4 regions of the Clostridium sp. KLE 1755 genome follow, and region 2 is predicted to be linked to each of the others. Evidence: a T-box and tRNA genes for the amino acid it is inferred to sense, from the RefSeq annotation. Region 2 holds a T-box; the other regions hold tRNA genes.
The links. The T-box of region 2 lies ahead of leuS (leucine--tRNA ligase). A T-box ahead of a tRNA ligase gene usually reads a tRNA of that ligase, here a tRNA-Leu.
Positions count from the first base shown of each region.

Region 1 (7,320 bases), on a different contig from region 2:
GTTGGTCCCCGTATCCGGATATCCAGGTGGAAACCACGGTGATTCCGGAAAGCTGGGGACACCGGAGAATCCACAGGATTGTTAGTAATGTGGAATGTGAAGCCTATGACTGTGGCTTCGGCATTGCGTCAGATCCGGACGACGGTTATGAAGCCGGGACGGAGGAAGGGGCCGCATGGGCCAAAAACCGTTATGCATCCTGTGAGGTGACGGGAGAATATATGGATGATGCAGGGGAATGGCTTTTGGAGCCGGGCGTTGTTATTGACGCGGATCCCAATACCAATCTGCTTTATCCCAAGGCAGTGATTCCTGCAGTAAAATACAGGATTATGGAAGGGGTAACGGTAATAGAAACCTGCGTAAGGGCACAATGGAACCGACTGGATTATTGGAAGGCCTTGACAAATAGAATATGACAGTCTATAGTGTTCCTGTAAGGAACTACTAAAGAAGGGGCGGGAAAGAGGATACTTATGGATGAGATGAGTTTTATCGAAAAGCTGATGGTATTCGGTCTGACGAGGCAGGAGGCTTCTATTTATCTGTGTCTGTACAGAAATGGTATATTGACAGGCTATGAGGCGGCGAAGCTCACCGGGATTTCCCGTTCCAATGTCTATAATGCGCTGGCCGGGCTGGCTGAAAAGGGCGCCGCTTATCTTCTGGAAGGAAACAGCAGTAAATACATGGCTGTGCCGGTGGAAGAATTCTGCGATAATAAACTGCGTATGATGGAAAATACTAAGAAGTGGCTGAAGGAGAATATGCCTGCGGCCGATGAGCCAAGCGACGGCTACATCACTATTGTGGGAGAGCAGCAGATCCTGGACAAAATGCATCATATGATGGAGCAGGCGGAAAAAAGAATTTACCTTTCGGCATCCGGGGCCAGGCTTTCCGGGATGGAAAGCGATATTGCAGCGTTGCTGCAGCGCAGGATTAAGGTGGTCCTGCTCACGGATAAGGTGCCTGAGAAGCTGAAGGGCGCGGTCAGCTATAAAACAGAGGGAAAGGAAGAACAGGTGCGCCTGATTTCCGATTCCAGGTATGTGTTGACGGGGGAACTGACCGGCAGTCCCAGGGACATCTGCCTCTATTCCGGGCAGAGGGTATTTGTGGATGCGCTGAAGGAAGCGATGCGCAATGAGATAAAGCTGATTGAACTTACCGGAAAGAAAAAGAAAGCAAAAGGAGAAGCATAAAATGAACAAAGTACCATTCGTAACGAAAGCACAGGTGGAGGAGATTGCAAAAACTTATCCCACCCCCTTTCATATATACGATGAGAAAGGAATCCGTGAAAATGCCGCAAGGCTGAAAGAGGCATTCTCATGGAACAAAGGATATAAAGAATTTTTCGCGGTAAAAGCCACGCCCAATCCGTTTCTGATAGATATTTTAAGAGATTATGGCTGCGGCTGTGACTGTTCTTCCCTGACGGAGCTGATGCTGAGCGAAGCGATGGGGGTGACCGGTGAAAATATCATGTTTTCCTCCAATGATACGCCTGCGGAGGAGTTCGCCTATGCCGCTAAGCTGGGCGCTACCATCAATCTGGATGATATTACGCATATAGAATTTCTGGAGGATATTTTGGGCAGACTTCCGGAAATGATGAGCTGCCGTTATAACCCGGGCGGTGTTTTTAAAATAAGCAACAGTATCATGGATAATCCGGGAGATGCGAAATACGGTTTTACCACGGAGCAGATGTTTGAAGGCTTCCGTATGCTGAAGGAAAAAGGCGTGAAGCATTTCGGAATCCATGCTTTTCTTGCAAGCAATACGGTGACGAATGAATATTATCCCATGCTGGCAAAGGAAATGTTTGAGCTGGCAGTCAGGCTGGAGAAGGAAACCGGCGCGGATATTCGTTTTATTAATCTGTCCGGAGGGATAGGGATCCCTTATCTTCCTGAACAGGCTGAAAATGATATTCTGGCCATTGGAGAAGGTGTGAGAAAGGTATTTGAAGAGGTTCTTGTGCCTGCTGGGATGGGAGATGTGGCTATTTATACGGAGCTGGGAAGATTTATGATGGCGCCTTACGGACATCTGGTAACGCAGGCGATCCATGAAAAGCATACACACAAGGAATATATCGGCTGTGACGCCTGTGCCGTAAATCTCATGCGCCCTGCCATGTACGGCGCATATCACCATATTACGGTACTTGGAAAAGAAGACCTTCCCTGTGACTGCAAATATGATGTGACGGGGTCGCTTTGTGAAAATAATGATAAATTTGCCATAGACAGAATGCTTCCCAGGATTGATATGGGAGATTACCTTGTAATCCATGATACGGGGGCCCATGGTTTTGCCATGGGATATAATTATAACGGCAAGCTGAAATCCGCGGAGCTGCTTCTGAAGGAAAACGGAGAGGTACAGCTGATACGGAGAGCGGAGACGCCAAAGGATTATTTTGCTACCTTTGACTGTTTTGATATTTATAAGAAATTTGATTTTCAGGAATAAAACTCTTGTCATAAATGGCCAGATATGGTATTATAAATTTCGGCTGAATTGGAATTCCAATCAGCCGATGCGCCGGCGTGTCGGAATGGCAGACGAGGCAGACTCAAAATCTGTTGTGGGCAACCACGTGCGGGTTCAAGTCCCGCCGCCGGCAGTGTATAAAAAGCCGGAACCATGTAAAACCAATGGTTCCGGTTTTTTTGTACGTAAATATTTTTTATTCAGGATTACTATTCTAACGAGTGGGCAATATGTTAATTTGCACAGACAGAGAATTTACTGCCGTTTCCACTTGTCCAGCTTATAACCAGCCTGCTCCAGGCGGCTGCGCACGCTTTCAAGAAAGTCAAGGAACGCCTCCCGCTCCTCTTTCTGGACCATGTTGGCAATACCATACATTGTCTTGCTGCCGATGTCTTCAATAGTCAATATTTCTCCATAACTGCTGTATCCCTTTTTGTAGATTAGGCAGGCCTGAACCTGCTTGGGGTTATAATATACGTTTACAACGGCATCCATATCCACGAAAAACGCGTCACTGTGCCGGGTCAGTTCGCGGTCTGTCTGCACCAGGACAATTTTGCAGTCGCTTTTTCTATATCCCAGGATATAGTAGTAGAAAGTTGTGGTATTTGTGTTGAATACAAAGCCCTTTTCAAACTTGGAACTTGTTTCTGTGGCATGGAGGATTTCATAGGTGTCCCCGTCAGCTACCGCTTCATTAAACAATTCGCGCATGCGGGTTTTCTTATTTACACAGTCTGCTGTGTCATACTCCAGTTCTTTTGGCTTTTTTGAAAATAATCCCATTTGTGTTGCCTCCTGATTCTGAATTTTTTATCTGGTTCTGCATACTTAATGCGAACATTTTCCTTCTTTTTAATTTAAATGCATATGTATGTTTTGTCAAGATATCTCATGGATACACCAAAATATATCTCTTGGATGCAGAAAAAAATAAGTCCGGCATGAATCTATCATTCCGGACTTATTTCTGTGTAAGGTCAATGAGTTAAACGGTTGTCAGGGCGGAGAACTCAGAAATTCAGGCGTTCAGCGTTGCTTCAATCAGGCTCTTGTGATTTCCCTTAGCAAGCTCAAGAACCTTTCCCATATCAAGGCCCATAGCTGCGGTGATCCGCTCTCCGTAGGCAGGATCCGCCCAGTAGCAGTGAACTGCATGGCGATATTTGATGTTTTCAGTTACAGGTTCAATGTTGCGTGCCGTGTTCTCAATGAGCAGATCTTTCTGCTCGTCTGTCATTATACGCCACAGGTCGCCGCCTGCACGGAAACAGTCATCTGTGGGATCATCCTGGGGATCATAGGCATACATTGCGCCTGCCAGATCCAACGGCGGTTCCATAACTTCCGGCTGGGCTGCCCACTCTCCCTGGCTGTTGGGCGAATAAGCCGGTAATCCTCCATAATTTCCGTCGGTGCGCATTAATCCGTCACGGTGGAAGTCATGAACTTCTGTTTTAGGGCGGTTTACAGGAATTTGATTGTAGTTAACGCCCAGGCGGTACCGCTGCGCATCACCGTAAACAAAAAGCCGGCCCTGCAGGAATTTGTCCGGGGAAAAACCGATACCGGGTACTACGTGGGCAGGGGTGAAGGCCGCCTGTTCAACTTCCGCAAAAAAGTTCTCCGGGTTTCTGTTAAGTTCCAGAACGCCGACTTCATGGAGCGGATACTCGCTATGCCTCCAGATTTTTGTGATGTCGAACGGATTTTCGTAGTGTTTGAGGGCCTGTTCTTCTGTCATGATCTGTACATACATTGTCCAGCGCGGATAATCGCCTCGTTCAATCGCTTCATACAAATCTCTGCCATGGCTTTCCCTGTCTTTGGCGATGAGGGCTTCCGCTTCCGCATCCGTAAGGTTTTTGATTCCCTGCTGGGTTTTAAAGTGGAACTTGCACCATACACGTTCATTTTTATCATTGTAGAAGGAGAAGGTATGTTCTCCATAAAAATGCATATGCCTGAAAGAAGCGGGAATACCCCGATCTGACATGACAACAGTAGTCTGGTGGAAGGTTTCCGGAAGCAGAGTCCAGAAATCCCAGTTATTTTGGGCGGAACGTATACCTGTCCGGGGATCGCGTTTTACGGCACGGTTCAAATCCGGGAAATTATGTACGTCACGCAGGAAGAAGGTCGGTGTATTGTTGCCTACCAAATCCCAGTTCCCCTCTTCAGTGTAGAACTTTACAGCTACACCGCGGATATCTCTTTCTGCGTCAGCGGCGCCGCGTTCACCGGCTACCGTTGAAAATCGAATAAACAAATCTGTCTTGGCCCCTGGCTGGAGAACCTTGGCTTTTGTCCATTGGGAAATGTCATGGGTAACGGTAAGCGTTCCGTAGGCTCCCCAGCCTTTAGCATGCATACGGCGTTCAGGAATGACTTCTCTGTCAAAGTGAGCCAGTTTTTCAAGCAGCCAGACATCCTGAAGCATGACTGGGCCACGGGGACCTGCTGTCAGCGAATGCTCATTTTCTGCTACCGGTGCCCCTGCCTCATTAGTCAGTTTCTTATTTTCCATAAATACACCCCTTTCTTATATTGATAATTATTATTAATATCAATTTTAGATTAGCACATATTAAATGGAGAATCAAGAAAATATTCAATAAAAATGTCATTTTTACGAAAAAAAAGTGAATGTACTGTAATTTATTGTAGAAAAAAATGGAATAAATAATTCGAATATTGTAAAAATGTAGTCTTAATGATGAAAAAACAAGCTGCATATACATAAAAAGTATTGACATATGGTAAAAAACATAATATAATGAACGATGTTCATATTGCTCTTTATATATTTAGTAGTATGTAATTTGCCGGGCTGATAAAGGAGAGGGTTACAAAATGAGAAAAATGTTGAATCTGTCTTTGCTTTATTTTATTTTAGCAATGGTATGCGGTGTTTTTTACCGTGAATTTACCAAAATTAATGGCTATGAGGGAAGGACGGCGCTGGCATTTGCGCATGTTCATTTTATGGTATTGGGAATGGCTCTGTTCCTTATATTAGCGTTGTTTGCTAAATCCGGTGGTTTAACAGAACAGCGCAGCTTCCGGATTTTCCTTGTGTTGTATAACATTGGACTTCCTCTAATGGCAGTAATGCTTATAATCCGTGGGATTATACAGGTTTTGGGCATAGTGCCTGCAAAGGGGGCGGATGCCTCCATTTCAGGTATTGCCGGGATTTCCCATATTGTGCTGGCCGTTGCACTGGGATTTTTGTTCGCAGCTTTAAAAGGCGCATTACCGGGATGGGAAAGACAACAGATGAGTAACTAATGAAGATACATAGCAGATAATGGCAGAGATATAATAAAATAGTTATCATGCTATAACGTTTATTAAGATATAAAAAAACAAATATGTGTAAATTGGGAGAAAAAATATGCCTTCGATTTATGATAAAGCTGAAATATATGATTTGGGATTTGACGAAAGAAAATGGCAGGTGGTCAGGGAGCATTGGGAGCGTCTTTTAGGCAATGCTAAGATAGATACGGTTTTAGATTGCAGCATCGGAACTGGAAATCTCACATTACAGCTGGCAGAGCTTGGGAAAAAAGTGACTGGTTCAGACTTAAATCCTGTCATGCTGAATAAATGCAGACAAAAAGCACAGGAAAAAGGGGTGTCTGTGGAACTGTTTTCATCTGATTTTCGCCGGATTAACGAAAATACAAATAAAAAATATGATTGTGTAATGAGTACCGGCAATTCGTTGCCCTATGTTCCGAATGAAGAAGTGGTTGATACCCTGCATAAAATGGATCTTCTTGTCAGGTCAGGAGGCTATATTTATATTGATACACGAAACTGGGATAAAATAATCAGGGAACATCAGCGTTTTTATTTTTATCCGCCATATTATGAAAAAGACGTGCGGATAGATTCTTTTCAGGTTTGGGATTATATTGAAGACGGGAGAATAACCTTCAATATAGTGTATTCTTTTGAAAAGGAAATGCAGATTATCCAAAGGGAAATTTTTGAAGAGACCTATTTTCCGATTAAAAGAGAAGTATTGTCCAATACGCTTGTGGAGATGGGCTATGAGATCAGGCAAATGGCAAACTTCCCCTTACAATGCAGCCTGCCCATAGATGATTTTGAATGGTACTGTATACTGGCACAGAAGAGGATGTAAGGAGAGGGATGCTTCTTGTTCCAAACGGATAAAGCAGGATGCTTTCCGGGCCGTCACATAGATGCCGCAGCGTTTATATTCCTTATCTGCGCTTTCTTCCCATAAATGGGCAACAAATTCATTCGTATAATATTTGGAATCAATTCCGAAAAAATAAGAGTAAATTTTTCTGTTGTCATATTACCGCTCTTGAAAAAACTTTAAATTATAATATGGCAGGGGCAGGGGATTGTTGCCTGTATTCATTTGTTTTCCTTGTATAATCCGTCCCTTTTTCCGTATACTGATATGGAAGGCGCTGTAATTTATATCGGAATCCTGTTAAGGCAGCCAGGCAGCAGGTGCAGGAAAGGAAGGCAGAAATGGATAAGGAAAAAAAAGAAAAGCTTGCGCAGAAGAAATCAAATGAAATGTTCAACAGCATTACGGAAAAGGTAAAGCCGGAGAACCAGAATCAGACCCACAATTCCCGCAGGGAGGGAATGGGGCCGAATACAAAGCGTAAACCAAACTAAGCATCCGTAACAGGGTGCTTTTTTTCTGCCTGTTTTTGTGTTATGCACTGCATCAGAGTTGTGAGCGGTTCGGAGAGATATTTATCCTTATGGAAGACAAGCAGCAGCTGGTTGATCAATTCCATATCCGTGATATCCAGT
Region 1 covers NZ_KE992749.1:18,186-25,505, reverse strand. The annotation lists gene HMPREF1548_RS22320 (DUF2264 domain-containing protein) at 1-419, shown strand, start outside; gene HMPREF1548_RS22315 (TrmB family transcriptional regulator) at 477-1,205, shown strand; gene HMPREF1548_RS22310 (diaminopimelate decarboxylase) at 1,207-2,484, shown strand; tRNA gene HMPREF1548_RS22305 (tRNA-Leu) at 2,556-2,638, shown strand; gene HMPREF1548_RS22300 (hypothetical protein) at 2,761-3,294, opposite strand; gene HMPREF1548_RS22295 (catalase) at 3,530-5,035, opposite strand; gene HMPREF1548_RS22290 (DUF2871 domain-containing protein) at 5,362-5,799, shown strand; gene HMPREF1548_RS22285 (class I SAM-dependent DNA methyltransferase) at 5,906-6,664, shown strand; gene HMPREF1548_RS31065 (hypothetical protein) at 6,599-6,808, opposite strand; gene HMPREF1548_RS30135 (hypothetical protein) at 7,027-7,179, shown strand; gene HMPREF1548_RS22280 (LysR family transcriptional regulator) at 7,176-7,320, opposite strand, start outside.
Region 1: it encodes a tRNA-Leu, which carries the amino acid that the T-box ahead of leuS (leucine--tRNA ligase) is inferred to sense. The anticodon was not compared.

Region 2 (7,320 bases):
AGGAACACAAAGGCACGGCCCGTTTCCTCCGGCGTGTCCTCGCTTACAAAGGCTTCCATCGTTCCCACGGATGCTGCCCATCTGTCCTTCACAATCCCCGTGAGGGTATAGGTTCTGCCGTCCAGCTCCACCTGTGTGCCCGGGCCGCCTGTAATCCCAAGATTACGCAGGGTATAGCGATCCATTGCCACCTGGCTTCTGTCTTGGGGGTAGACGCCCTCCAGCAGTTCGCGGTGAAGCATGCTCCGGTAATTTTCATCTCCATACAGAAGGGTGATCCGGCCGGGCTGTGTGAGCACCTTTTTCATTTCCACACAGCCATAGGAAACAATATCGTAATCCGGATGCCGCCCTCCTTCCCGCAGCTCCTGCATCAAAGGCCCGGTTTTTAACGTATAATAATTCCAGTCGCCGTAAATAAGCCGGTTGTTTCCCAGATTTCCCATACGGCTGCTGTACAGAAGGGAGCCTGTCCCGGAAAGCAGGGCGGCCACAAAAATAACGGCGGCAAGGCAGGCCGCGGTATCCCTTTTATAATAGCTCATATTCTGCCGGACGAAGGCGCAAATGGTTTTCACAGGAGCATCCCTCCTTCCGGGCATAGTCTGCCGTCTTCTATTCTGAAAATCCGGTCACAGGACTGGGCGATCACCTCATTGTGGGTGACCATGAGCACCGTCTGGGAATATTTCCGGGAGCTTGCCTTCAGAAGGCCTATCACATCCGCCGCTGTGGCGGAATCCAGATTTCCCGTGGGTTCATCCGCAAGCAGGACCGCCGGCCTGTTTGCCAGAGCCCTGGCGATTGCGGCCCGCTGCTGCTGCCCGCCGGAAAGCTCCTCCGGAAGTTTCATCCTTTTTTCCCACAGGCCCAGCCCCTCCAGCAGTTCCCGGATATAGGCATGATCCATATGCCTCCCTTTATCAAAGCTTAAAGGAAGAGCCACATTATCATACACGTTCAGCACCGGCATCAGGCTGTAGTTCTGGAAAACAAAACCGATATTCCTCCTGCGGAAAACCGTCCTGCGCGCAGAAGACATACCCGCCAGGGAATGGCCGCGGATGATAATATTCCCTTCCGTGGGCGTATCCAGGCCGCCCAGCAGATTTAAAAGCGTTGTTTTTCCGGAGCCGGACGTACCGCACAGCGCGGCAAATTCCCCCTGTTTTACGCTGAAGGTTACATTTTGCAGCGCCCTTACCGCATTTTCGCCCCGGCCGTAGATTTTTCCCAGTCCTGTTGTCTCCACTGCATTCATGGTTTGCTCTCCCTCTTTTTGCAACAGTTCAGGCAGGGCTGAGCTGTTACCTCTTTTTCACAATTGTTACATAACTTATTGTAACAGGGATTTCTTGCAGAAATGCTACAAAGCCGGGGCTGGATTCTTACAGTTTTGCAAGAACAGGGAAAAACAGCTTCCTCCGCCGGGCGCAGGTTCCACCGTCAGATAGCCCTTTTCCTGTTCCGCAATCAGGCGGGACAGATACAGGCCGATTCCTGCCCCTTCCCGGGCCCGGACCTCCTTTCCCCGGTAAAACCGCTGAAAAACCAGGGACTGCTCGTCCCTTCGCACACCTATCCCCTGATCCGTCACCAGAATCCGGCTGTAGGTTTCATAGCGCTGCAGGCCAATTTTTATTTTGGAATGAGGCGGGGAATATTTGACCGCATTTTCCAGGAGGTTCACCAGGATCTCCGCCGTCCATTCCGGGTTATGCCACAGCATCGTTTCTCTCAGGCCTTCCGCTTCTATGGCAATCTCCTTCTTTTCGGCTTTTTCATAAACAGCGGATACGGCCATGCGGATCGCGGCGCAGATGTCCGCGTTCTCTTCCCGGAAAGAAATCACGCCCTGCTCCAGCTTCACCATCTTGAACAGGGAGGCGGTCAGCCAGTCTATTTTTTCCGTCTGTCTGCGCAGCTTCTCCAGGAAGTCCTGCCGCCTGCCCTCAGGAAGCTCCTGCCTGCAGAGCATTTCCACATAAAGCAGCACATTGGCCAGCGGCGTCTTAAGCTGATGGGACATATCGGAAATCAGCTGCTTTACCTGCTCCTTTTCTTCCTGCGCCCTCCCGATTTCCAGATTCAGCTTTTCCTGAACCCGCAGGCATTTGGCCGCCAGCGCAGACAGCCTGCCCTCTTCCAGCCCGCTGATCTCTATCCGTTCTTCCGAGAGCACCTGCTCCAGCATTCCGTCCGCCGCACGGTACAGCTCGTTGTATTTCCGGCAATACCAAAAGGCTGCGGCCGCCAGTGCGCCGCAGATACACAACCAAAGCATAGTCATCATCCTTCCCTCCAGAAATAGCCCAGCCCATGTACCGTACGGATGATTTCAGGGCTGGCCGGATCCTTTTCTATTTTCAGCCGCAGCCTGCGTATGTTCACAGACACCGTATTTTCGTCCACAAATCTGCCCTGACCATCCCACAGCTGCGACAGGATCTGCTCCTTACTCAGCACCTGTCCTTTATTTTCCATGAGATAAAGCAGCAGCCGGTATTCCTGATAGCTGAAGGCAAGCTCTTCCTCTCCCCTCCATACTCTGCATGCGGCTTTATCCAGTGTGATACCGTTGGAATACAGCTTCTGAGGCTCCGGGCTGCGGCGCAGAAGGCTGTGGATTCTCGCTTTCAGCACCGAAAGGGAAAAGGGCTTGGTCAGGTAGTCGTCCGCTCCCAGATTCAGGGCCTTCACCTCGTCCAGCTCGGAATCCCGGGCGGTGAGCATCAGCACAGGCGTCTGTGCCAGGCGGCGGATCCGTTCGCAGAACTCAAAGCCGCTCCCGTCAGGCAGGTTGCAGTCCAGAAGAATGAGATCACAGGCGTTTTTTCTAAACTGCTCTTCCCCCTCTTCCATGGTCGAAGCCGCAATGATCGAATAGCCGTCCGCTTCCAGGGAGTAGGCAAGCCCCTCCTGCAGATCCATATCATCCTCTATTATAAGTACTGTACTCATTTTTGCTCCCTTCATAACAGCTCCTGTCTCCGAAATTTTACTATGCCTGCCTATACTGCTTAATCTCCGGCTTGCGGCATTCTCTGACTCTGCCGTCCATGAGCCGCATTTATTTCCTCAGCAGATACAAAAGGGCCTGCCGGAGAGTTTCCGGTAAGCCCTTTTATTCAGCCGTATTAAGGCTTTACAACAATATTAATAATCTTGCCCGGAACATAAATTTCCTTTACCACAGTGCCGCTCAGCTTGCCTGCTGCTTCCAGCGCTTTCTTGCCTTCCGCAATGGCGTCTTCCTTGCTGATATCAACGGGTACGGTGACAACCAGCTTGGTTTTGCCGTTCACCTGAACTGCCACTTCCTTTTCGTCATCCGCCATGGCCGCCTTGTCGGCTACCGGCCATACCGCATGGAATACGGAATCGGTTCCGCCCAGCTGACGCCACAGCTCTTCACCGATATGCGGTGCAAAAGGAGCCAGAAGGATTACCGCCGTCTGCAGTGTTTCCTTGTCGATACCGCCGTTTCTTGCCATATCCACCATTTTGTTGGTATATTCCATAAAGCCGGAAATTACCGTATTGAGGCTGAAGTTTTCCAGTCTGGTGGTGATTTCATGGATCATTTTGTGGCGTACCTTCACCATTTCCTTCGTGGCCTGCACGCCGCTGTCCTTATTGTCCATAACCAGATTCCAGAAACGGTTCAGGAAACGGTTTACGCCGTCGATTCCTCTGTCGTCCCATTCGCTGTCAAGCTCCGGCGGCCCTACGAACAGTTCGTACATACGCAGGGAGTCACAGCCGTAGTCTCTTACCAGATCATCCGGGGACACCACATTTCCTTTGGACTTGCTCATCTTGATGCCGTTCTTTCCGGTAATCATACCCTGATTGAACAGCTTGACAAAAGGTTCGTCAAAATCGATTACGCCGATATCACACAGGAACTTGGTGTAGAAACGGGAATACAGCAGATGAAGCACCGCATGCTCCACACCGCCGATATACATATCAACCGGCAGATATTTGTCCGCTTTCTCGCGGCTCACCAGTTCCTTGTCGTTTTTGTTGTCCACATAGCGGAGGAAGTACCAGGAGGAGCCGGCCCACTGAGGCATGGTATTGGTCTCTCTCTTCGCAGGCGCGCCGCAGACAGGGCAGGTGGTATTTACCCACCAGTCAATGTCGGCCAGAGGGGATTCTCCCGTTCCTGTAGGCTGATAGGATTCCACCTCGGGAAGAAGCAGCGGAAGCTGATCCTCCGGCACCGGTACGCAGCCGCACTTCGGGCAGTGAACAATCGGGATAGGCTCGCCCCAGTAACGCTGGCGGGAGAATACCCAGTCACGCAGCTTATAATTAACTGTTTTGCGGCCAATTCCCATTTTTTCAATCATCACAGGTGCTTCTTTCTTGAGCACCGCGCTTTCCATGCCGTTCCATTCGCCGGAATTGATCATGGTGCCGGAAGCATCCGTATAGGCTTCTTCCATATTTTCGATTTCCTTACCATCCTTGGCAATTACCTGGATAATAGGAATATTGAATTTTCTGGCAAATTCAAAGTCTCTGTCATCATGGGCGGGAACGCACATAATCGCGCCCGTGCCATAATCTGCAAGCACGTAATCGGAAAGCCAGATCGGAACCTTTGCGCCGTTTAAAGGATTGATGGCATAGGTTCCCGTAAACACGCCAGTTTTTTCCTTATCCTGAAGCCTGTCCACGTTGGATTTCATGGATGCTTCGTAGATATATTTTTCCACGGCTTCCTTATTTTCAGGGGTTGCAAGCTTTGCCGCCAGCGCATGCTCCGGAGCCAGGACCATAAAGGTCGCCCCATGAAGGGTGTCCGGCCTTGTGGTGTAAACGGTGATCTTCTCATCGCTGCCCTCTACCGGGAAATCCACTTCAGCGCCGTAGGATTTGCCGATCCAGTCGGTCTGCATTTTCTTTACCTTTTCCGGCCAGTCAAGCTTGTCCAGATCGTTCAGCAGGCGATCCGCGTAGGCTGTAATTTTCAGCATCCACTGCTTCAGGTTCTTCTTGGTAACCTCGGCGCCGCAGCGTTCACATTTACCGTTTACCACTTCTTCGTTGGCCAGGCCCGTCTTACAGGAAGGACACCAGTTGATGGGCATTTCCTTCTCATATGCCAGCCCTGCCTTGAACATTTTTACAAAAATCCACTGGGTCCACTTATAGAAATTCGGATCAGTGGTATTGACTTCCATATCCCAGTCATACAGAGCGGCGATCTGCTTGATCTGGCTCTTGATTTTGGATACGTTGTCCGCCGTGGATACAGCGGGATGAACTCCCATTTTAATCGCATAATTTTCTGCGGGAAGGCCGAATGCGTCCCAGCCCATGGGATGAATGATATAATGGCCGCCGTTTAACATTTTATAACGGCTCCACACATCGGAAATGACATAGCCTCTCCAATGCCCTACATGAAGTCCGTTTCCTGAAGGATAGGGAAACATGTCCAGACAGTAGTATTTGGGTTTCTTTCCGTCGTTGACGTTGATGGGATGGGCCTCCCATTCCTTACGCCATTTTTCTTCAATCTCTCTGTGATTGTATGGTGCTGCCATAGCTTCCTCCTTTTTACTGCCGTTTAAAAGCTGGCGGGCAACTGCCGTGCTGTTAAAATTACCTTGTAACAATAACCGTATACAGGCTGTCCCGCCGCATAACAAAAGCCCTTTCTTCCTGGTTAGAGACGAAAGGGCTTGTTTCCGTGGTACCACTCTAATTCGTACCATCTGCTTTGACTGCAAACCGGTACGCACTTATTGTTCTGTAACGGGAATTCCCGCTCCGGACTACTTTCCTGCTCCTGCATGAACAGGCTTCCCCCGGAGGACTCCAAGGCGAGTTGGGGACTTCTCCTTACCGCCTCGCACCATCCGGCGGCTCTCTGAAAAGGCCAGGTTCCTTATTACTCCTCTTCCATGTCTCTTGCTCTTTTTACTTCTGCCGGTGAAAATCTTCTGAAATTCCCCGGAAACTAGGGATTATTCTATCCTTTTTCCCGGGAAATGTCAATAGCTTTGTCACTCTATCCGGCGCCTGGCAGTCAATTTACTCCAGGGTCTTAACCGGATTCAGGCCGCCTTCGTCTTTATACTGGAATTTGATAGAGTCTCCGGGATTATAGCGGACGATTCCAATCAGGCTGTCATCCGACAGATCCACATCAAAAATATTCTCATTTCCCTTGATGCAGATGTAATAATGGGTGGTTCCTTCCAGAACCACGGGGGAAATGGATTCAATTATGCCGGAAACATCCACATATGCTTCAGTATTCTGGCTTACGATGCCATTGGTGCTCAGCAGTTCGTTGTAACTCTTCTCACAGGCCTGTATAGTATCTCCGATGGCTACCCACTGGTACTTCTGCACGTTTACCATGGCGTATTTTTTCACCAGGCCTGCAGCATCCTTCAGAGCCATGAAATAAGTGGGTTCATCCGCAATGTTCAAAAGCAGGGGGAAGGTGGCCCGGTAACCCAGGTTCTGTACCTGCCCTTCCGCGGAGGACATGGCGGACATTTCCGTGGCGCCCTCCACCCTGTAAAATCTGGTTTCCATGGTTCTCTGATTTATGAGCACAAAGCCTACATTAGACTGGTCACCGTTTACGGAGGTAATGCCCGTATATACCCAGACATCGTCATCCAGCGCAATATAGTTGTAGCCATTGGTGGTCACCAGGCAGTCCTTCTGTCCCAGCACGCTGTTGAAGAAGCCATGCTGGTACATGCCATGATAATCATACAGCTGCATCAGAAGCTCTGCGGAATACACCTTATCAATCCACTGTGGAACATCCTCTACGTCATAATCCGTGCATTCGCCGGTTACCGCATTGCAGAGCACCACTCTTCCCACGGTCTCGCCGCCAAACAGCCCGATATTGAATTTCTTCACGGGGCATACCCAGTATGGCACGCCATTATCATCGATTTCAAAGAAAATCTGGTCACCGAAAATATAGGTCGGGAACTGGAAGCGAAGATGCCTGTAAAGATTGCGGTTGAAATATTCGGATTTGGAATATTTAATTCCCTCGTCCAGCATCACACATTCCGTATCCTGAGTGGTCATATCAATACGCATATAAGCCGGGATTCCGTTCTTTTGGTTGGTCAGCCACTTAATAGGGCTGGCATATACCAGCGGCGTCACACGTACCGGAACGCCGTTTACGTTAATCTGGGTATAGTCATCCGCCACCTCAAACTGGGACACCATCTCCACCAGGCTGCCCATTTTCCTGTCTCCCAGAAGCGCGGCCGAATCCTTATCCAAAAGGGGGATCGTACGGTAATCCACTTCCTTGATATC
Region 2 covers NZ_KE992711.1:35,090-42,409, forward strand. The annotation lists partial or broken gene HMPREF1548_RS13460 (FtsX-like permease family protein) at 1-578, opposite strand, end outside; gene HMPREF1548_RS13465 (ABC transporter ATP-binding protein) at 575-1,261, opposite strand; gene HMPREF1548_RS13470 (sensor histidine kinase) at 1,367-2,293, opposite strand; gene HMPREF1548_RS13475 (response regulator transcription factor) at 2,290-2,961, opposite strand; gene leuS (leucine--tRNA ligase) at 3,138-5,561, opposite strand; T-box leader at 5,683-5,931, opposite strand; gene HMPREF1548_RS13485 (hypothetical protein) at 6,052-7,320, opposite strand, start outside.

Region 3 (7,320 bases), on a different contig from region 2:
GCGTAGTTCTCGGTCATCTGCCTCAGGTATTCCTCATCCAGAACCGGATCCACCTCCGCTCTCGTCTCATGGGTTTTTCCTGACGCGGTCAGATCCGTCCAGGGGGACAGCAGCACAAGCCCTCTTGGCAGAAGACGCTCCTCCTCCTTCAGCTTAACCACCAGGGAAAGCGCCATATTTCCTCCTGCGGAATCCCCGATGACGATTACGTCCCTGGCGCCGTAGCCCAGAACCATCAGGTAATTCCATGCTTTCATGGCATCCTCCATCGCCGCCGGATAAGGATATTCCGGGGCAAGGCGGTAGTCAAAGCAGAAAACATCCATGGAGGTGGAGCACGCCAGCTTCGTGGTCAGCGTCCTTGCATAAACACAGCTTCCCGTGGAATAACCGCCGCCGTGACAATACAGGATTACGTACTTTTTCATGTGCACCCGGTTGACCCGCACCCATTCGCCGTGCATCCCCTCCACATCCACGGAGGTGATGTCCATTTCCTTACTGTTGCCCAGCAGCGCGCCGAAATAATCCTGGGACTGGCGGTGTTTCTCAATATCCGTATTTTCTACCACGCTGTGCACCCTTTTAATCAGCTTCATCAGGCTCTGGTTCTGCTCCTGCTCTTTGTTCTTTTTCAGTGCATTTATGGATTTATCAAAAAGTGCCATATTTCCTCTCATTCCGCCGTATCCACAGCATGGTTTGCTTTTGTCCTGGTTGCCTGTCTTCATCCTATCATAGAAAGAAAATCACGTAAAGGGTTTACGGCACAGGTTTTCTTATTCCCCGCCGCTGCATAAAATGTGTATTTCTTGCATAAAGACGGGAATGATTCTATAATAGTATTTAGAAAGCGGCCGCGTTTCGGCAGGGCCTTCTGCATGGGAAATCCGCATTATGCAGCGCCATGCCCAACCGCACAGACTGTAGGAAGGGAAACACTTCTCCGTTATAAATAAAAACAAACAGTAGCTGTTCAGTATCCCTCACAGTTACAACAGACATTCTTTACTGACTTTATGCCAATCAGAACCGGGAAAGGAATGAAACCGATGACATCTCGTTTCCATATAAAAAAGGATGGCGTCAAACCGGCCGTCAGCCCCAGGGACTGGTACCGGCTGGATCTGTCCGCCATCGTATATCCCACTCTGCAGAGACGGGATTTTTCGTCCGTATACAGGCTGTCCGTCCTCCTCAAGGAGGATATCCGGCCGGAAGTGCTTCAGCAGGCGGTGGATATCGCGCTGAAACGCTTCCCCACCTATAAGGTATGTATCCACAAGGGACTTTTCTGGCGTTATCTGGAGCCGAACAACCGCCCCGGCCCTTTTGTCAGGCCGGATATCCACAACCCCTGTATGCCCATGCACTTTAAATCAGGCGGCCGTTATCTGCTGCGCGTTTATTATTATGGGAAAAGGATTTCCCTGGAATGCCACCACTGCCTCGGCGACGGTACCGGAGGCATGTGCGTGCTGCAGACAATTACCGCCGTATATCTGCGGCTCCTGGGCGCTGAAATATCCAACGGCTATTTTGTGCTGGATGTAAACGAAGCCCCCGATCCGGAAGAGCTGGAGGACGCCTACATGCGCTATGCAAACGCTCTTTACTGTCCGCCCAGGCCCGCGGAGAAGACCTACCGGGTGCGCGGCACCAAGGAACCGTTCCATACCTTCAACATCATTGACGGCATTATGTCCGTAAAGGAGGTAGCCGCCGTAGCCGCAAGGTACAACGCCACCATAACCGAATATCTGAATTCCGTGCTGCTGTACGCCCTGCTCAACAAGCAGAACATGGATTTTCATCTCAAGCTGTATCCGGTGAGAATCGCCATGCCGGTGAACCTGAGGCGTTTTTTTCCGTCCAAGACGCTGCGTAACTTTATCACCATGGTTTACCCCTCCATTGATCCCAGGCTGGGTAATTACACCTTTGAAGAAATCGTTGCCCAGGTGCACAATTACATGCGCTATTATATCAACGAAAAATTCCTTCGCGGCGACATCACCACAAACGCCGCCACCACCCGCAACCCTTTTATCCGCGTGGTGCCCCTCTTCCTGAAGGACATTGTGGTCAGGACATTTTACAGGAAGGTGCAGGATAAAAATTCCTCGGCCGGCCTGACCAATATGGGAGCCATGAAGGTTCCCGAGGACATGAAGCCTTACATCGACCGGTTTGACATTTACATGGGCCAGCCCTTTTCCTCCCGCACCAATTGCGCCGTCATCAGCTTTGACGATACGCTGACCATCAACTTTGCCAGCTGTATCATGGAGGCCGATGTGGAACGCCATTTTTTCCGTAAGCTGGTGGAGGACGGCATCCATGTAAAAATCGAAAGCAACCGTACCTTTGACGATGAGTAATTTTTCCTCCCTTTATAAAAAGAAAAGCCGGAGCCGCAAACAGCCGGCACCCCGGCAGGTCCTTCCGGCAGATATCATTTCCCACAGTAAAAAAGCTGTATCCTTACAGCGGAATGGAGTTTAATATGTCATATTGTGTAAACTGCGGCGTAAAACTGGACGATACCCTGGAACGCTGTCCGCTCTGCAATACGCCGGTAATCAATCCGAATGAAATAACCTATACCCACTCCGTGCCCCCTTTTCCAAAGGAAAACGGTCAGGTGGAAACGGTAAAAAACAAGGATGTGGCCATTCTCTACTCTCTGGTACTCATCGCTGCCGGAGCCGCCTGCGGGCTTCTGAACCTGCTGGTGTTCAACAGCAGCGCCTGGTCTTTGTATGTGATTGGGATATGCATTATCCTCTGGGTAGTGGCCATTCCTGTTTTTATCTATACCAAGCTTCCCATTTATGTTTCCCTGTTGTTTGACGGGCTTTCCATCGGACTTTACGAATACCTGATCACCTTTAACACTCCCAGCTCCCGCTGGTTCTACCAGCTGGCCCTGCCCATCACTGCGGTGGTCACGGTGCTGGCCATCCTGCTGGCCGCCCTGTGCAGAAAGGTTTCCTCTTCCTTCCTGGCATCGGCGCTCTATGTGTTCTCGGAAATCGCGGTCCTGTGTATTTCCATTGAACTGTTGATCCGCCGGTTCCTTTCCAGGCCGTTTCTGCTCACCTGGTCCGCCGTCGTCCTCACCGCCTGTGCAATCATTATTGTGGCGCTGATAACCATGCTTTCCAGAAAACGGCTGCGCGGCGCAGTAAGAAGAAGGCTGCATTTCTGAATTCAGAAATGCAGCCCTTTTTGTCCATATTACATTTTTATGGAAATTATTAATCCAGCATATCTACAAACCGGAGGCCTTCCTCATAAACCCGGTTCTTCGTCTCCAGGCGCTGGCCGTTGATCGTGACCACCATTTCCTGCGCGTCATATGCCGCCAGGAAGGAATTCGTCAACGCTGCCATAATAACGGCTTCGCTTCCTTCCTCCATAGTCTTCAGATAGTCCCTGAAGCCTGCGGAAAGATCCAGCGTAAGCTTTTCCTTATCCTCTGATATTATAAAATCATTTACCTTGGTATCAACCGATACAATATTCTTCTTGCGCAGCTCGCCGATGATTGTCTCCGGCGTTTTCCGCGGAACCTCTACCTCCTCGGTGCTCAGCTCCTTACCCACGCTTGAACCATAATATATCGTCACTATCTCCGGCTCACCGGTTGCCGTAACCGATTCTGCCTCCAGCTCTTCCACCGTTTCCGCGCTGCCCGAAGAGGTGATTTCCAAAGCAGTGTAGTTTCCGGTTTCCGCAGTTCCTCCGCATGCCGCTAAAACGGCAGCCATACAGAGTATTCCTCCTAATATCGTAATGCTGCTCTTTTTCATGCCTGCTCCCTTCTGCGCATAGGCTTATCGTGTTTCCGCAGAAACCTTTCCTGACGCCCTATGCTCCTCTGATTACAGTCTTCCTCCCCGAAAGTCCGCTCTTTCGTACAGCCGGCATGTCCGTTGTGCCGGTATATAAAAACCACGCTTCCTTCCTGCCGCCGATTAAAAGCAAGAAACAGCCCCTAACCTTAGTCGATTGTACTTTATTCCATTCCCGCTGTCAAATACTTTTCCTGTCAGCCGCCGCGCTTTTATATATGACGCTGTTTTATAAATGTATCTCTTTTATAAACGCCTTTGTATTATAAACGTCTCTCTTTTATAAATGTCTCCATAATATCAAGTATCCGATCTGTCCAGAAGACCGCTCCTCCATGGCCGCCGCCCTCCAGTTCGTAATAGACCACATCCTTCCCGGCTCCTTTAAGCAGCGCAAACAGCTCCCGGCTGTGTTCCACAGAAACCTGCACGTCATCAATTCCATGAAATAACAGCACCGGCGGCAGTTTGGCAGCTTCGGAAATATATTTCCCGCAGGAAGCCGCTTCCGCCAGCTCCGGGCTTTCCAGGACCTCCTTCACTCCCAGCAGATCCCTGGTAGGCCTGAAGTTCTCCGGAAATCCGGGCGGCAGAGGCTCTTTGGCACATTTCATGATATTCGAAGGAGCCGACTGCGCAATCACACCCTTTATCCGACAGGGAGTCTCCTGATACAGGAGCGTATCAAATATCCCCTGCGCTTCTGTAAAAGCCGTCATCAGGGCAATATGGCCGCCTGAAGAGTTTCCGGCAATAAAAATCCGTTCCGTATCTATATGGTAGTCCTCTGCCCTTGCCGCCAGAAACCGGAGCGCCGCCTTCGCGTCCTCCACCTGGGCGGGAAAAGGGGCAATCGTTGACTCCCGAAACTGAAGTATAGCCGTAACTATACCTCTTTCCGCCAGCCTGGAATAAGCAGGCAGGCTGTTATATACTTCCTGACGGTACCACGCGGAACCGGGTATGAATAAAACCAGCGGAAAGGTTTCTTCCGCCGCCAGCTTCTGTCGATAGGGTATAAAAAGCTGCAGGCAACGTTTGCAGCCGTCGTAATCCGCATATACCTCGTCAGGCACATAAAGCCATTCCAGATCATCACATTCTATCTTCAATTTCTGATATTCCTGATTCGCCATTGTTTTTCCTCTTGATATTCCAATCAATTTACTGTTTCCCGGCTGAAACCATTCTCCGCCAAATGTATCGCCGCTTCAGAGAAGTTGATGCCGTATTACTGCAATGCAGCCAAAAATAGTGCCGGAGCATTGACGCACCGATGTACAGCTCATCTGGCAGGAGTTTTAAACAAAGAAAAAACGGAAAGTCTTCTTCAAACTTTCCGTTCTATCATTCAGTGCAGGAAAAGAGACTTGAACTCTCATGGTATTGCTACCACACGGACCTGAACCGTGCGCGTCTGCCAATTCCGCCATTCCTGCGCGACAAAATGTATTTTATATGATCTGAGATAAAATGTCAATACATTAAAATAATTTTTTTGCATAAAAATTATTTTAATTTTTTACGGTATTTTTATCCTGAAAATATTACAAAAGGAACTCTGATAATCAACGGCACTTTGTTCCTCCTTGCCCAGCCCGTATAAACTGGCTGTGTAACTGCGAATAAGGTGTTTTTCAAGATACCCACGGCTATGGTCAGGGTTTTCTTACAAAAATACTCGCTGAATACGGACAGTGTTCGTTTACATCCATTTCCACAAATTCCTCAATGGCTTTTTGTGTTTTCTCAACTGCGGACGGCGCAATATCAACACCGTGATAATGGTCGCCCAGTTTAGATAAAATCACACAGCCGCCCCTTCACCACAAGTGTTGTTTTCTTGCGCCGAACAGTATAAATTTTTTAATCCTTTTTTCCCAGACATGCTTCATATATATTTGAAGATAACTTATACAGTTTTAAACAAATCAATAGATTGACCTACCATATAATCCGGGGCATCGCAAAGCAAGAAAAAAACAGCACCCACTATATCATTCGCACTTCCCATTTTCAGATTATCTTTATCCATTGAATGGTTATATCTTCTCTGTCCAGGTGTATCAAGCATTCCCGGTGAAATCGCATTTACCTGTATTCCAAACTTTTCTGCTTGTATTGCTGCTGTTTTCGTCAATGCAATAATAGCTGCTTTTGCAACCGCATATGCTCCCATAGGTGATGCAATCCTACCCATTCTGGAAGATATATTTATTACCTTGCCGCTCCCTTTCTTTATCATTTCTGGAAGTACTTTATTTATACACAAAAATGTTGTATTCAAATTGGTATTTAATATATGATTCCATTGGTTTATATCCCAATCCCAAATATCCAAAGGCTGTTTTCCATGACAATAAGTATACATCTCAGCAGAATATCCTCCTGCATTATTAATTAGATAATCAATGCGGCCTTCCTTTTCAACTATATACGAAATCATTTTATCGACATTGTCTTCATTTGTTAAATCCGCTTCATATTCGAATAAAAGACCACGCAAGGCTTCGTTTTCATTAATAACAGCCACTAATTCATCCTTATGTCTTGAAACAATATATACTTTTGCACCTTCTTTAGCTAAAGCAATAGCAATCTCTTTACCAATACCTCTGCTTGCACCAGTTACTATTGCCACCTTATCATGTAACCTCATAATTTACTTATGTAATGTATTAATTAAAATACATATACTTCCCCTTTCACTATTTTTGCTGGCTTCACATTAATTATACTTCATTGCACCCACAACTTGCAATTATACTTTTCTGCAATAACACCGGATGTCAGGAACATAATTCACTGGCCTATTTTCTTCTGTAGTAATATAATAATGAAATATACTGAAGGTTATGGAGGTGTCGTATGTATTGTCAACAGTGTGGAAAACAAATACTGGATAATTCAAAGTTCTGTAGTTTTTGTGGGGTTCGTGTAAACGGCAGTAACACCAACGAAAAGCCACCATTTGTTGAAAAGTCTGTTGTAAACCAGCGAAAACTTGAACAGGATACAAGAAAGGGAACTCTTGTATATTTACATGATATATTATCCATGGAATTCAGCGTCAATAAGCTAGAACATGCGCTAGAAAACAAACAACCCTTAATTACTATTCATGATAACTGGTTCCTTTGTAAATGTTTTACCTTTAACCGCCGTATTAATGGCATTCCTAATAATCCTTTTTTCCTTCCTAAATGGGGAATATATTTATCGTATTCATATAAGCTAAATAAGTACTATTACTCATTTGATGAAGGCATTACTCCCTGTTTTACCGATATTCAGAAAAATACAGTTGAGTATCAATTTGATAATCCTTGCAAGTTTGAATTAACTCAAAAAGAACGCGATATGCTTTGCACACCCCCTGTATTAGAGAAAAGATTGTTTTCTAGCTACTATGCAATAGTCAATCGTGATTCTACTTTTTGGTCAGATGATGCTATAGTTACTT
Region 3 covers NZ_KE992777.1:113,764-121,083, reverse strand. The annotation lists gene HMPREF1548_RS26100 (alpha/beta hydrolase) at 1-668, opposite strand, end outside; gene HMPREF1548_RS26095 (alcohol acetyltransferase) at 1,044-2,381, shown strand; gene HMPREF1548_RS26090 (DUF6320 domain-containing protein) at 2,507-3,211, shown strand; gene HMPREF1548_RS26085 (GerMN domain-containing protein) at 3,261-3,815, opposite strand; gene HMPREF1548_RS26080 (alpha/beta hydrolase) at 4,121-4,993, opposite strand; tRNA gene HMPREF1548_RS26075 (tRNA-Leu) at 5,213-5,296, opposite strand; gene HMPREF1548_RS29715 (class I SAM-dependent methyltransferase) at 5,516-5,668, opposite strand; gene HMPREF1548_RS26070 (SDR family NAD(P)-dependent oxidoreductase) at 5,770-6,498, opposite strand; gene HMPREF1548_RS26065 (zinc ribbon domain-containing protein) at 6,726-7,320, shown strand, end outside.
Region 3: it encodes a tRNA-Leu, which carries the amino acid that the T-box ahead of leuS (leucine--tRNA ligase) is inferred to sense. The anticodon was not compared.

Region 4 (7,320 bases), on a different contig from region 2:
TTGTCTGTCTATTTAAGAAAAGGAGATAAAACTATGGCAAACAAAGAAATTCCCTACAAAATCTATCTGGAAGAATCGGAGATGCCCAGGCAGTGGTACAATGTGAGAGCCGACATGAAGAATAAGCCGGCGCCGCTTTTAAATCCCGCAACCCTGCAGCCCATGACCTTTGAGGAGCTGCGTCCTGTATTCTGTGATGAGCTGGTAAAGCAGGAGCTGAATGATACGGATGCCTACATCGACATTCCGGAGGAAATCAGAAAATTTTATAAAATGTACCGTCCGTCACCCCTGGTAAGAGCGTACTGCCTGGAAGAGAAGCTGCAGACGCCTGCCAAGATTTATTATAAATTTGAAGGAAATAACACCAGCGGCAGCCACAAGCTCAATTCCGCCATCGCCCAGGCCTACTATGCAAAGCAGCAGGGACTGAAGGGCGTTACCACGGAAACCGGAGCCGGACAGTGGGGCACCGCGCTTTCCATGGCCTGTTCCTATTTCGGGCTGGACTGCCAGGTATATATGGTAAAGGTATCCTATGAGCAGAAGCCCTTCCGCCGTGAAGTAATGCGGACCTATGGGGCAAAGGTTACCCCTTCCCCTTCCGAATTTACCGAAGTGGGAAGAAAGATTCTTATGGAGCATCCCGGAACCTCAGGAAGCCTTGGCTGTGCCATTTCCGAAGCGGTGGAAGCGGCGACCAAGCAGGAAGGCTACCGTTACGTACTGGGAAGCGTGCTCTCCCAGGTACTGCTTCATCAGACGATTATCGGTCTGGAAACCAAGACCGCGCTTGATAAATACGATATCGTGCCGGATATCATCATCGGATGTGCCGGCGGCGGCTCCAACCTGGGCGGCCTGATTTCCCCGTTTGTGGGAGAGGTGCTCAGAGGGGAAAAGGATTATAAATTCATTGCAGTAGAGCCTGCTTCCTGCCCCAGCCTTACCAGAGGAAAATATGTATATGACTTCTGCGATACCGGTAAGGTCTGCCCCCTGGCTAAGATGTATACGCTGGGCAGCGGCTTCATCCCTTCCGCCAACCATGCAGGCGGCCTGCGTTACCACGGCATGAGCTCTATCCTGTCCCAGCTGTACGATGATGGCTACATCGAAGCCCGCAGCGTGGAGCAGACAGCGGTATTCGAAGCGGCTGAGCAGTTCGCAAGAGTGGAAGGCATCCTTCCCGCTCCGGAAAGCAGCCATGCGATCCGCGTAGCTATTGACGAGGCGATGAAGTGCAAGGAAACCGGAGAAGAAAAGACCATCGTATTCGGCCTTACCGGAACCGGCTACTTTGACATGGTGGCCTATGAGAAATTCCATAATGGAGAAATGAAAGATTATATTCCCACCGATGCCGACCTGCAGGCTGGTTTCGACGGAATCCCCAGATTCCCGGGAAATAATATCTGATATAAAAACGGCGTCCCTCATATATTGGCAGCATGTCAATATTGAGGCGGCACCGTTTTTTTGTGGCTTATATTCCGGACGGATGGCTTGCAAGGATTTTAGCATAGTGATAAACTGAATACCAAAGACTACCGGAAATGCCGGGAGAATATTACCGCAGTTTGCGGCGGTCCGGCCTTTGGCGCAGCTGTGAAGGGACGGAACCGTTACTTTCTGCCATAAAAAAGGAGGGCAAGTTAATTGAACAGGAAAAAAGCAGGGATGATAGCGGCGGCAGCAGCTCTGCCAGCGGCGGTAATGGCCGGCGGCGTGGCCTTTTTCTTCAATTATTCCGTTGTAAGAATGAAAAAAAAGAAGAAGAAAAAGAAAAAAGTGCCTGAACTTAAGGCTGGACAGGGCCTGACCTTTGACTGCTTCCGTGATAAGATAGACGAAGGCATAGCCTGGTTTAAGGCTCAGCAGCCGGAAAAAATCACACTCACAAGCTATGACGGGCTGAGGCTGTCAGCCTATCTGCTTCCGGCACAAACGGATAGCAATAAAGTTCTTTTGCTTATGCACGGCTACCGGGCGGACGGGTATTCCGATTTTGCGGGGCTGTTTAAATTTTACCATGACCAGGGGTATCATCTTCTGGTGCCCCACCAGAGAAGCCATGCGGACAGCGAAGGAAAATATATCTGTTTTGGCGTTAAGGAACGGTTTGACTGTAAAATGTGGGCGGAATACGCTGTGCGCCGTTTTGGAAAGGACTGCAATCTGTATATGTCAGGAATTTCCATGGGCAGTTCAACGGTGCTTATGGCCGTGGGGCTGGGCCTGCCGGAGAATGTGAGGGGTATAATTGCGGACTGCGGCTTTACCAGCCCTTACGATATTTTCAGGCATGTGATGCAGCTTCAGTTTAAGCTGCCGCTGTTTCCGCTGATGAACCTGACCGAGGCGGTGAACCGGAAGAAAGCGGGCTTTGGCTATAAGGATGTTTCCACGTTGGATATTTTGAAAAACTGCAGCATTCCGATTCTGTTTATCCATGGAGGAAAGGATGAGTTCGTGCCCACGCAGATGACGTTGGATAATTATTCTGCCTGTGCAGGGCCGAAGGAGCTGCTTATTGTGCCGGAAGCGGCCCATGGAACCTCTAATTTTGTGGAGCCGGTGCGTTATCGTGAAACGGTTCTCAGATTTATGAAGAAATACGAAAAATAAGAGTGTGGTTATATGAGTGCACGACCGATCATTTTCCATATAGATGTTAACAGCGCCTTTTTAAGCTGGAGCGCGGCATACCGTTGCCATGTGCTGGGAGAGGAGCCTGACCTGAGGACGGTGCCGTCCATTGTGGGCGGCGACCAGGAGGCTCGCCATGGTATTGTGCTTGCCAAGAGCACGCCGGCCAAGAAATATGGGATTCAGACAGGGGAGCCGATAGTGGCAGCCCGGAAGAAATGCCCGAATCTGATCATTATCCCTCCGGATTTCCATCTGTATGTGGAAAATTCGAAGGCTCTGATATCGCTGCTGAAAAGCTATTCCGACCATGTGGTCCAGTACAGCATTGATGAAGCCTGGGCGGATTTTACCGGCTATGAGATGCTTTATGGGGATCCGGTGGAATTTGCCTGGAAGCTGAAGGATCAGATCCGGGAGGAACTGGGCTTCACCGTAAACATCGGTGTGTCCAGCAACCGCCTTTTGGCCAAAATGGCCGGGGATTTCAAAAAACCGGATTTGGTACATACCCTGTTCCCGGAGGAAATTGAAGAAAAAATGTGGCCGCTCCCGGTGGAAAGGCTGTTTCTGGTGGGAAAAGCAGCTGCGGACCGGCTGCACAGCCTGGGAATTTATACGATAGGAGATCTGGCCCGTTCGGATGTGGACGCTCTGAAGGCCCACATGAAAAAGCATGGCGAGGTTATCTGGAATTATGCATGGGGACGTGAGGAAGAGGACACACTGGAAGCAAAGGAAGGCAATAAGGCCTACGGAAACAGCATGACCACGCCTGTAAATGTTACGGACGTGAAGTACGCCAGGCAGATCCTTTTATCCCTGTGTGAAACTGTGGGCATGCGCCTTCGGGCGGATCATGTGAAAATAAGCTGTGTGAGCATCACGCTTCGTACGTCAAATTTTGAAAACAGAAACAGGCAGATGCAGCTGAGCAGCGCAACGGATGTGACAGAGGAAATCTATGAGGCGGCCTGCCGTCTTTATGACGAGCTGTGGGATGGAAGGCCGCTGCGGCTGATTGGTGTATCCACCTCCCGGGTTTCCCATGAGGAATACCGTCAGTATAATCTGTTCGATATGGAAAAATACGACAAACTGGAAAAATGTGACCGCGCCATTGACAGCATCCGCGCCAAATTCGGGGAGGATTCCGTCATGAGGGCAAGTTTTCTCAAAAGCAATGTTGCCCACACGGGACGCGGGCTGAATAAGGAGAAACGGGCTGAGGCAATTTCAGGCACGGACTGGGAGAAGGAAGAATGAGCTGTCAGGCAGAACGGGCGGGAGGAAGCGTCCGGGGAGAAAAAAAGTGATAAGATTTATGAAATCAAAATTCAGGAGAGGAATGCCTCAGGCAGCGGTATTACTGGCAGTTTTGCTGGCGGTGCTGACGGCGGGCTGTGGGAATAATGCGGCGGCGCCGGAAATGACGGATCGGGGGAATAAGAAGAATCAGTCTGACGCAGAGGTAACGTCTGCTCCTGAAAAAGCAGGGAACAGAAAGCCGGAGCTGAAGGATATCGGCGGAGAGGAAATTATTTCAACCAGGCAGGAGATTCCTGCGGAACCGGCGGCAAAGGAAAGAAATGAAGACAAGCTGCTGCCGGATAAGGAAGAAAAACCTGCGGAGGAAGCGCCCGGGGATGAGGAAAACGCCGGGAACAGGGAGACGGCAGCTGAAAATGTGCAGGATACGGACAGGGAAGAAGCCGGAAACGGTCCCTGCCCGGAGGAAGACAGGCAGGATTCAGTAAAATCCGCCACCCTGCAGGTGGAGGAACAGACCATCATTGTCCCCGGACTGGTAGGCGCCTACCGGTATCTGTTCCTTTCGGATACCCATATCATTACGCTGAACGGGGAAGAGACACAGCAGCAGCTGGAAAATGCGCTTCCCAGAAGAGATACGCTGTTTCTGGATGCACAGGGAAGGAAGCCTGAAGAAACCTTTCCGGCCTGGATGGCATATGCCAATGAACAGAAGGTGGACGGCGTGCTGCTCGGCGGGGACATCATTGATTTCCCGTCTCAGTCCAATCTGGACTTTTTGGAAGAAAACCTGGGGAAACTGGAAATGCCCGTGCTCTATGTGCCGGGCAATCATGACTGGACCTATCCCTGGGAATATATGACGGAAAAAGGCAAAAACGAATATCTGACGGCCCTGGCTCCCTTTATGCGGGGCACGCCTGCGGCACAGGTGCTGGAAAATGAGGAGCTTATATTTTTAGGAGTGGATGACAGCAGCAACCAGATTGATCCCGCGGCGCTGGAGACGGTCAGAAAAGCGTTGGAGAAGGGCAAGCCGGTGATTATCCTCCAGCATGTGCCTTTTGCCGCGGAGAAGCTGGTGCGGGAGGCTGCCCAGGTATGGAAGAATCCTGTTTCGCTGGGAATGGGGGCGGTGGGAGGCATTTACCCGAATGAAGCATCCCTGGAATATATGAAGCTTGTACTGGGAGACACAAGCCCGGTAAAGGCTGTCCTGGCCGGACATATCCATATGAGGGAGACGGATGTGGTGGCGGAAAACAGCGGAATTGTCCAATATACGGCGCCGCCAGGGTATCTGGGGCAGGCAATTCTGCTTACGGTTACCGGGGATGCGCCGGAAGCCATTCGGGACCCTGCCGCGCAGGAGGAAACTGCTGCGGATCACCTGCAATGATGCATCGCAAAAATGAGCAAAAGGTCCGGAAGGCCGGCACAGTAAGTGCGCCGCCTGACGGGCCTTTTAAAAAGCAATAAAAAAGCCGGAACGAATAACCGTTCCGGCTTTTAAGCAGTGCAGGAAAAGAGACTTGAACTCTCATGGTATTGCTACCACACGGACCTGAACCGTGCGCGTCTGCCAATTCCGCCATTCCTGCGCGACAAAATGTATTTTATATGATCTGAGATAAAATGTCAATACATAATTCTTATTTTTTTTACAGAAAAAATAAAATTTTATAGATTGTCATAAGCTCTTTAACCTGATATAACAAAAGCATACCCTGCCGATTATTTCACTGAAAAGGGGAGAGGGGTAATGCTGTCTGTCATGAAAGGACGGCAGCTGGAAAATTATCAGAGAAAGCAAAGGAGCTTAAAAATGAAAGTCATGCATTCTGAATGGAGCGGCCGGATCCGGCATTGGATAAGGACGCTGAAGGACGATTTTTACGAACCGCTGGGAGAGTTCCGGTGGGAAGGACACAGGACGATGGAGCACATCAGTCCTGAGCAGGCGCTGGGGCTTGCGTTTGAGCAGGTACAGCCGGGATTCACATGGGGGAATACTTATGAATACTGCTGGTTCAGAAGCCGGATAGAGCTTCCTGGCCGGGCGGAGGGGAAAAGGATTGTAATGAATCTGAAGCCGGGCGGGGAATCCACCCTGTTCGTCAATGGACGTTCCTTCGGCACCTACAGGGCTGACTGGGTATCCGAACCTCATCATTACATGGAAGACAATACACTGACACGGTCGGGAAAAGCCGGAGAGAGCTATGAGGTGCTCATGGAGACCTATGCGGGGCATTATTATCCCGAATGCCCTGACGGAGGCTGCGCAACCGGCCCCGTGCTTCCCGGTTCCTTTACGGATCCATTGACGGAAGGGGCAAGAAGGACGCTGGGAGTATGCACCTACGGCATCTGGGATGAGGATGCCTACCAGCTGTACATGGACGTGGATACACTGGGCAAGCTGCTGGAAACTCTGGATGAGACCTCCCTGCGTGCGGCAAAAATCGCAAAGGCGCTGGAGCAGTTCACCCTGATTGTGGATTTTGAACAGGACAAGGAAAAAAGAACGGAAAGCTACCGGGCTGCCAGAGAAGCGCTGAAACCGGCGATGGAAGCTGTTAACGGTTCGACCATGCCTGTTTTTTACGCGGTGGGAAACGCCCATCTGGATCTGGCATGGCTGTGGCCCATGGCGGAAACCCACAGGAAAACCGAGCGTACCTTTGCGGCACAGCTCCGTCTTCTGGAGGAATATCCGGAATATAAATTCATCCAGAGCCAGCCGGCCTCCTATGAAATGTGCAGAAAATATTATCCGGAGTTGTTTGAACGGATTAAGGAAGCGATCCGCGCAGGACAGTGGATTGCGGACGGCGCCATGTGGGTGGAGCCGGATACCAACATGACCAGCGGCGAGTCCCTGGTCAGACAGCTGATTCATGGAAAACGTTATTATAAGGAAGAACTGGGTGTGGACAGCCAGGTTCTCTGGCTGCCGGATACCTTTGGCTACACGGCGGCCCTTCCCCAGATCCTGCGTGGCTGCGGCGTAAAATACCTGGTTACCCAGAAGATTTTCTGGTCCTATAATGAAGGGGATCAGTTCCCTTATCACTATTTTACATGGGAAGGCATGGACGGCTCCCGCGTGGATTCCTTCCTGCCCACCAGCTACACCTACCGCACGGACCCGAAAGAAATCAACCAGGTATGGAAAAACAGGACGCAGATCCAGGATCTGGATGCATTCCTCCTGCCCTTCGGCTACGGGGACGGAGGCGGCGGCCCGTCCAGGGATTACGTGGAATATGCACTGCGCCAGAAGGACCTGGAGGGCGGCGTGAAGGTGAAAATGGAAGGCCCCAGGGAATTCTTCGAGGAAATGCAGGAGCAGGGAGGCCCCGCCAACACCTATGTGGGAGAGCTTTATTTCAGCGC
Region 4 covers NZ_KE992777.1:100,236-107,555, forward strand. The annotation lists gene HMPREF1548_RS26015 (TrpB-like pyridoxal phosphate-dependent enzyme) at 34-1,419, shown strand; gene HMPREF1548_RS26020 (alpha/beta hydrolase) at 1,660-2,628, shown strand; gene HMPREF1548_RS26025 (DNA polymerase Y family protein) at 2,641-3,915, shown strand; gene HMPREF1548_RS26030 (metallophosphoesterase family protein) at 3,962-5,320, shown strand; tRNA gene HMPREF1548_RS26035 (tRNA-Leu) at 5,439-5,522, opposite strand; gene HMPREF1548_RS26040 (alpha-mannosidase) at 5,747-7,320, shown strand, end outside.
Region 4: it encodes a tRNA-Leu, which carries the amino acid that the T-box ahead of leuS (leucine--tRNA ligase) is inferred to sense. The anticodon was not compared.